2 regions of the Streptomyces sp. NPDC058371 genome follow, and region 1 is predicted to be linked to the other one. Evidence: riboswitches for the same ligand, from Rfam matches in the RefSeq annotation. Region 1 holds a riboswitch; the other holds the start of a gene.

Evidence for each region. A riboswitch is a leader RNA that binds a small molecule or an ion and turns the genes downstream of it on or off. The one in region 1 is predicted to bind cyclic di-AMP.
Region 2: linked by a shared signal. The riboswitch ahead of ACFWM2_RS23075 (NlpC/P60 family protein) and the one ahead of ACFWM2_RS22020 (transglycosylase SLT domain-containing protein) in region 1 are both predicted to bind cyclic di-AMP.

Annotation. Positions count from the first base shown of each region.
Region 1 is NZ_JBHXJC010000007.1:146,937-151,141, reverse strand. It holds gene ACFWM2_RS22030 (CocE/NonD family hydrolase) at 1-1,574, shown strand, start outside; gene ACFWM2_RS22025 (hypothetical protein) at 1,625-1,948, shown strand; cyclic di-AMP (ydaO/yuaA leader) riboswitch at 2,219-2,378, shown strand; gene ACFWM2_RS22020 (transglycosylase SLT domain-containing protein) at 2,382-3,119, shown strand; gene ACFWM2_RS22015 (HAD family hydrolase) at 3,223-4,035, opposite strand.
Region 2 is NZ_JBHXJC010000007.1:369,614-373,818, forward strand. It holds gene ACFWM2_RS23070 (tellurite resistance/C4-dicarboxylate transporter family protein) at 1-442, opposite strand, end outside; gene ACFWM2_RS23075 (NlpC/P60 family protein) at 797-1,951, opposite strand; cyclic di-AMP (ydaO/yuaA leader) riboswitch at 1,959-2,130, opposite strand; gene pcrA (DNA helicase PcrA) at 2,581-4,205, shown strand, end outside.

The sequences.
Region 1 (4,205 bases):
CGATCCGGGCGGCCGTCCTCGCGGTGGGCGGCTGGCACGACCCGTACCGGGACACGGTCCTGCGTCTGGTGGAGCACCTGCCGTCCGACCGGGTACGGGGACTGATCGGCCCCTGGTCCCACCAGTACCCGGACCGGGGGCTGCCGCCGGGCCCGGCGATCGGTTTCCTCCAGGAGACGCTGCGCTGGTGGGACCACTGGCTGAAGCCGGGGTCCGAGGGCGGAGCCGGGCCGACGGAGGACGGGGCGACGGAGGACGGGGCGACCGGGGACGCGGACGCCGAGGCGGGGGACACGGGGCAGGCAGGCGCCGGCACCGGTACCGACGCCGGCGGGGCCGGGGTCGGGGTCGGTACCGGGGAGCCCCGCGATGGTGTGACGACGGGAGACGGGACCCGTGCGGCCCGCGCCGACGCGATCACGGAAGACGGTGCCCGTGCGGGCGGCACCGGCGTGACCACGGAAGGCGAGACACCGGCCGCCCGCGCCGGCGTGATGGCCGAGCCGCTGCTGCGCTCGTACATCAGCGACTCGCATCCGCCGGCCACGGTGTACCCGACCCTGCCCGGCCGCTGGGTGGGCGACGACGCGTGGCCCTCCCCCGCGGTGACCCCGGTCGCGTACGCGCTGGAGGGCGCGCCCGTGCCGGTGCGCTCGCCGCAGCACACCGGCCTGGACGCCGGCCGCTTCTTCCCCTTCGGCAACGACGCCGACCTGCCGCCGGACCAGCGCGAGGAGGACGCGAAGTCGGCGTGCTTCGAGTTCGAGGTGCCGGCGGAGACCTGGGTGCTGGGGCGGCCGCGGGTCCGGCTGCGGCTGACCTCCGCGGCGCCGCGGGGGCAGGTGATCGCGCGGGTCTGCGACGTCTTCCCGGACGGGGCGTCGACGCTCGTCACGCGCGGCGTGCTGAACCTCTCCGCCCGCGAGGGCCGGGACCGGGCGGTGGAGTGGCCGCCCGGCGAGACCCAGGACGTGACCTTCGAGCTGAACGGCATCGGGCACGCCTTCCCGGCGGGGCACCGCATCCGGCTGGCCGTCTCGTCGGCGTACTGGCCGTGGATCTGGCCGCAGCCCGGCTCGGACGCCGGCTTCACCCTGCACCCGGAGGGCAGTCTGCTCGAACTGCCGGTGCGGGCAAGGGAGTCGGACCCGTCCATCACCTTCGAGGAGCCCGAGGAGTCCGCGCCGCTGGGCGTCGTCGTTCCGGCGACGCTGGACGAACCCCGCCCGGAGCGGCTGGTCGTCCGCGATGTGGCGAAGGGCGAACGGCGCCTCGAGGTGGACCCGCGCTACGGTGGCACGCGCGTCTACCCCGACGGCCTGGAGTTCACCGAGGACGCCCTGGAGACCTACACGATCGACGAGTCGGATCCCCTGTCGGCCCGTACCCGTTCGGAGTGGACCGTCCGCCTCCACCGCCCGGAGACGGGATGGGACGCGAGGGTCGAGACCCGCTCCGAAATCACCTGTGACGCAACGGACTTCATCACCTCGAACGAGGTGATCTGCAAGGACCGGGACGAGGTGGTCTTCCACCGGACGTGGGAGAGGAGAATCCCGCGCACGGCTGGGTAGGCACCGACACGGCGGGGACGGGGCGCGGAGGGGACGGGGCGCGGAGGGACATGGCGCGGACCGAGGAATTCCTGATGGGCCTGGACGCGGGGATGCTCGCGTACTTCCGGGAGATGGCCCAGGAGATGGTCACGCGCTTCGGGATCTCGCGGGCGGAGGCCGTGGCACGCATCAACGGGGCGTACGCGGAACGGGAGTTCGCGCCGTATCCCGACCTGATCTGCCACGAGCTCCCGGAGTACTGGGGCTACGGGCTGTACTTCAGGCCCAACGCGGGGCGGCTGCCGGACGACGACCCGGACACGGACCTCTCCGTGTGGGAGGTCCGGCCGGCTCCGGCGAGGGGCTCGGCCGCCTGGACCGTCGCGGAGTAATGCCCGAGTTGCCTGCATCGCCCCTTTGTTTGCGCTTGGTCGCGTGAAATGAGTCACGTCGAAATGGATCAAGCGCCCTGCCCCGCCGAGCGATTTCCCCTTTGCGAAAGGCAAGTTGAGTTTCGCGTTCCGGTCTAATCGGGCGATTTCCCCCGACGTCATGACGTGGCCAAGCGGGGTGCAACGGGAAATCCGGCCTTGTTCCCGACATGTGCTCTCGCATACGTTCGCGTCGATCCGAGCGGAACGCCGAATCCTGCCGCCGCCCGGAACACCCATCCACCCACGCACGGCAGGAGCGGGGGACCCAGGTAAGTCGCCGGTCCGGTCACACCGGAACGGCTCGGGGTTAAGTCGCATGTCGTCGTGCGACCGGGCACCTCCAGCCCGAACCCGACAGCTCACCTCGCAGGCGCCCGAGAGGAAATTCGTCATGGCCGCACGAGGCAAGCACCGTCGTCCCAGAACCTCCCCCCTCACCCGCGGGTTCGTCGCCGCCGGAACGGGCGGAGCCGCACTCGCGCTCCCCATCGTGGGAGCCGCAAGCGCCCACGCCGCCCAGCCGGCCCAGGCCACCACGCAGGCCGTCCAGGCCGCGAAGGCCTCGGTGCCGCAGGTCCAGCTGGTCACCTACCAGGTGGCCGCCGGCGACACCCTGTCCAAGATCGCGCGCGAGCACTCCACGAGCGGCGACTGGAAGAAGATCTACGACGCCAACCGCGCGGTCATCGGCAGCGACCCGTCGACGATCCGCCCGGGCCTCAAGCTGACCGTGGGCACCAAGACCGCCAAGGCGGCCGAGAAGTCCTCCACGGCCGCCAAGACGACGGCGACCTCCACGAAGTCGTACGCGAACAACCTGGACGGCTGGATCAAGGAAGCCCTGGACATCATGGCCCAAAAGGGCATTCCGGGCACATACGACGGTATCCACCGCAACGTCATCCGTGAGTCGTCGGGCAACCCGCTGGCCATCAACAACTGGGACTCCAACGCCGTGGCCGGTACGCCGTCCAAGGGGCTCCTCCAGGTCATCGCCCCGACGTTCGCCGCCTACCACGTGGCCGGCACGTCGATGGACCCCTACGACCCCGTCGCGAACATCACGGCCGCCTGCAACTACGCCGCCGACAAGTACGGCTCGATCGACAACGTCTTCGGCGCCTACTGAGCAGCCCTCGGGGCCTGCTGAGGACGTCTTCGCGACCCGGCGATAACGTCTTCGCGGCCCAGGGGAGAACGCCTTCGCGACCTGTGGAGGACGTCTTCGCGGCCTACGGAGCGGGAAACAGCCGTTCCAGGACCGCCGCGATGCCGTCCTCCTCGTTCGACAGGGTGATCTCGTCGGCGACGGCCCTGAGTTCGGGATGGGCGTTGGCCATGGCGACGCCGTGGGCGGCCCAGTCGAACATGGGGATGTCGTTGGGCATGTCGCCGAAGGCGATGGTCGCGGACGGCGGCAGACCCAGGTGGTCCGCGGCCAGGGCCAGACCCGTCGCCTTGGTCACGCCACATGGCTGGAGTTCGACGGTGCCGGGGCCCGACATGGTGACGGTCGCCAGCGAGCCGACCGTCATCCGGGCCGCGGACGCCAACTCGTCGTCGGTCAGGGTGGGATGGCGCAGCAGCACCTTGCTGATCGGCTCGGCCCAGAGGTCGTCACGCCGGCGCACCCGCACCGCGGGGAGCGTGGGGTGCGGCATCAGATAGCCGGGCTCGATGAGCGTGAGCCCGTCCACCCCGTCCTGGTCCACGGCCGCGTAGACCTGCCCGACCTCCGCCTCGATCTTGCCGAGCGCGGTCTCGGCCAGTTCCCGGTCCAGGGTCACCGACCAGAGCAGACGGCCGGCTCCGGCGTCGTACAACTGCGCGCCCTGGCCGCACACCGCGAGGCCCTCGCTGCCGAGTTCGTCGAGCAGCGGGCGCACCCTCGGCGTGGGGCGGCCCGTCACCACCAGGTGCCTCGCCCCCGCCGCGGCCACTCTCATCAGCACGGCCCGCGACCGGCCGGAGAGGGTGTCGTCGCCGCGCAGCAGCGTTCCGTCCAGGTCAGTGGCGATGAGTGAATATGCAGTCGGAGCGGCCATGATCCGAAGAATACGGATCGAACGTCTCAACGGCCCGGCGTGAACCGGACGACGTCCGGTATCCCGTCCGTCACGCCGTACCTCGCCGCGGCGGACCGAAAATGATCAACAAATGCCCCGTCGGGCGCACTTGAACCGGCGCCGAGGTCTTCGCCGGGCGCGCTTGTTCC
Region 2 (4,205 bases), 220 kb from region 1:
CCGCCCCGAGTACGGCGAGCCCCTGCGTGGCCACACACCCGAGGAACACGGCTCCGGGCATACGAGGCCCCCAGTGCCGTACGACCAAGGCGAGCAGCCCCGGCCAGAGCACGGCAGCCAGCGCGAGCAGTGCCTCGGCGAGGCCCTGCCACCCGAGCGCCGAGAAACGCGCCCCCAGCACCGTGGTGGCCGCGACGGCCGTCAGCGCGGCCGGCGTCCCCGCCTCCGCCAGCCACCGCTCCCGTTCCCGTACGAGCCGTGCCAGGAAGTCCGCGGCCAGCGCCAGCCAGGCCGCGCAGGCCAGGACAAGAGCGATCCGGGACAGGGTCTCGTAACCGGTGAGATGCAGCCCGATCGAGAGGATGCCGGTCGCCATGACGGCGGCACCGGCGGCGGGCGGGCGCTGCGCCCACCAGGTGAGGAGCGGGGAGGCGCCTGGCATGCGGCCGATGCTAGGGAGCTGCGCGTCTTGCGCACGCGGGGCGCGCAGGGCGCGAGCGCGCGGAGCGCGAAAACCGCCCGCACGCCCGCGTGCCTACTTCCCCGCACGCCCGCACGCCCTCTTCCCCGCACGCCCGGTCGACTGGTCTCGCGCGGCTCTCTCGCCTCGCGCGCCCCCCGGTTGCGTACCCCCCGAGGTGCGCGCGCCCAGCGTGCAGGCCGCTCAAGCCGGCGCGTGCAGTCAGAAACGCGCCCCCTGGGGCGTCACGGCCTCACGGCGTCTCGCTTCCCGGCCTCACGGCTCACGCTTCCCGGCCTCACGGCGTCTCGCTTTACGGCCTCACGCTTCCCGGCCTCACGCCGGCCGCACCACGCTGTGGATCGGCATCGTGTCGCCCGCGTAGTAGATCGACTCCTCGCGGACGTACGTGCCGGGCTTGGGGGCGTGGATCATCATGCCGTTGCCTATGTAGAGGCCGACGTGGCTGATGTCGTCGTAGAAGAAGACGAGATCACCGGGCCTGATGTCGGAGACGGGGACCGTGGTGCCCGCCTTGACCTGGTCCCAGGTGGTGCGCGGGAGCGTGACGCCGGCGGCCCTCCAGGCGGCCAGGGTGAGGCCGGAGCAGTCGTACGAGTCCGGGCCGGTCGCGCCCCAGACGTACGGCTTGCTGACCTGGGCGCGGGCGAAGGCGATGGCCTTGTTGGCCTTCGTCGCGTAGGCGGCGTCGTCGGCTGAGGTCCCGGAGCCGGCCGAGCCGATGCCCTGCTGGGTGGCCTCCTGCCGGCGCTGCTTCTGCTCGGCGGCCTGCTTGCGGGCCAGCTCCTCGGCCTTGCGCTTGGCCTCTGCCCGCTTCCTCTCCTCGATCGCCGCGAGCCGCGTCTTCTCCTCGGCGGTCAGCTTCGACAGCATTTCGCGGGCGTCGGCGAGCTTCTGCTGGACCTGCGCCTTGGTCGACTTCAGCGTGGTCTGCGACGTGGACAGTGCCTGGAGGCTCTCGGAGGCCTCCTGGCGCTTCTTCGTCGTCGCGGCCTGCTCGGTGGCGTAGTCGTCGACGGCCTGCTTCTGGCGGCTGGTCAGCCGGCTCATCAGCTGGGTCTGGTCGAAGTAGTCCTGCGGGTTGTCGGCCAGCAGGAGACTCGCGGTGTCGGGGGCGGCGGCCCCGGTGCGGTACTGGGCCGCGGCGAACGTGCCCAGCTCATCCCGCGCGGAGTTGAGCTTCTCGGTGCGCTGGGCCACGTCGTCCAGGAGGGTGTCGACGCGCTTGCGCTGCCTGGAGGTCTTCTCCTTGGCCCCGTTGTACTTCTCGGTGGCGGCCTCGGCCTGGTGGTAGAGGTCGTTGACCTTCTTCTCGACCTCTTCGAGGCTGGGCTTGGGGTCGGCCGACGGCGCGGCGTTCGCCGTCTGCGAGAGAAGGGCTACGGAGGTGAGGGCCGCCGTGGCGAGGCCCGGGGTCCGTATGCCCGCTACGCGCGTACCCGTAGGAGGCCATTTGCGATGCGACGCCAAGAGAGGCGACTCCTTCCATCGTCCGCTTACCGAGTTAGCTGTCGGGTTCGGGCGGACGGTTCGGAAGGGTTGCCCTACGGTCCTTGCCCGACAAGGCGGTTGGACCGATTCACCCCGGGATCGTTGGGTCCCCGGCTCCGGCTGCCGCGGGGGCGCACCGGACTCAGCGGAGGCCGCGCCGGCCCGGCGATGTTCGCCGGTGAGGGTCGGGCGGCCTGACCGGCACGTTAGCCAACTCGTGTGACTTCTGTGAAGGTTGATGGGCGATATGCCCGATACATTTTCGTGACCTTCGCCATGGTCGCCGGACGGTCCGGTCAATCCGGAGGGGTCTGGGGCGAGTTGTCCGGGGTGAGGGGTTCCGCTTGCTGTGCGCCGCCGGGTGGTCGACCGCCGCTCGGCCTCGCGTGGGCGACCATTCGATTCCACTTACTGTGCGGAGTCGATAAGTTACGGATGGCAAGGGTGGGCTGGGAGGCCTCGGAAGAGGCTCGGACGCGCCGGGACGAGGCCGGGACGAGGCCGGGATGAAACCGAGCTGCCCACCACCCCGCCCCGCTCCGGGAAAGCCGGCCGGATTTCCGGGGTGGCCGCGGGTTGTCAGTAGGGCGGCCTAGACTCGGAGAGCGATGAGCAGCCTCTTTGACGACAGCTTCCTGGCGGACCTCAAGCCCTCTGCGGCCCACGAGGAAGAGCCCCCGCCGCCGCCCGAGGACGGGACGGCCGAGCCGCTTCCGGACGACCTGTTCGGCGGCCGTTTCGACGTGCCGCAGAGCCGAGGGGGGTCCCCCCGATCGAGCGAAGCAGAGAGCGCGGGAGGGTATTACCGCGACGGCGCCCCACGCCCCCCGGTCGACCCGGCCACGCTCCTGGACGGGCTGAACGAGAACCAGCGCGCGGCCGTGGTGCACGCCGGCTCCCCGCTGCTCATCGTGGCCGGCGCCGGCTCCGGCAAGACGCGCGTGCTCACGCACCGGATCGCGTACCTGCTGGGCGAGCGCCATGTCCACCCCGGCCAGATCCTCGCGATCACGTTCACGAACAAGGCCGCGGGCGAGATGAAGGAGCGAGTCGAGCACCTCGTCGGCCCGCGGGCGAACGCGATGTGGGTGATGACCTTCCACAGCGCCTGCGTCCGCATTCTGCGCCGCGAGAGCAAGAGGCTCGGCTTCACCTCCTCCTTCTCGATCTACGACGCGGCCGACTCCAAGCGCCTGATGGCCCTGGTCTGCCGCGATCTGGACCTCGACCCCAAGCGCTTCCCGCCGAAGTCCTTCAGCGCCAAGATCTCGAATCTGAAGAACGAGCTGATCGACGAGGAGGACTTCGCGGCGCAGGCCGCGGACGGCTTCGAGAAGACGCTCGCCCAGGCGTACGCGATGTACCAGTCCCGGCTGCGCGAGGCGAACGCCCTCGACTTCGACGACCTGATCATGACGACGGTCAATCTGCTCCGCGCCTTCCCGGACGTCGCCGAGCACTACCGCCGCCGCTTCCGCCACGTACTGGTCGACGAGTACCAGGACACGAACCACGCGCAGTACGCGCTGGTCCGCGAGCTGGTCGGCCCCTCGGGTGGCGAGCGACCCGAGGACGTGCCGCCCGGCGAGGAGGACCTCGGACCCGCCGAGCTGTGCGTGGTGGGTGACGCCGACCAGTCGATCTACGCCTTCCGTGGCGCGACCATCCGCAACATCCTCCAGTTCGAGGAGGACTACCCGGACGCGACGACGATCCTCCTGGAGCAGAACTACCGCTCCACGCAGACGATCCTCAGCGCCGCGAACGCGGTCATCGAGCGCAACGAGAGCCGCCGCCCCAAGAACCTGTGGACCAACGCGGGCGCGGGCGCGCGGATCACTGGCTACGTCGCCGACACGGAGCACGACGAGGCGCAGTTCGTCGCCGAGGAAATAGACCGTCTCACCGACGCGGGCGACGCCAAGGCCGGCGACGTAGCGGTCTTCTACCGTACGAACGCCCAGTCCCGTGTCTTCGAAGAGATCTTCATCCGCGTCGGCCTGCCGTACAAGGTCGTCGGCGGCGTCCGCTTCTACGAGCGCAAGGAGGTCCGGGACGTCCTCGCGTATCTGCGCGTGCTGTCGAACCCGGAGGACACGGTCCCGCTGCGCCGCATCCTGAACGTGCCCAAGCGCGGCATCGGCGACCGCGCCGAGGCCATGATCGACGCGCTCTCGCAGCGCGAGAAGGTCAGCTTCCCGCAGGCGCTGCGCCGCGTCGACGAGGCGTACGG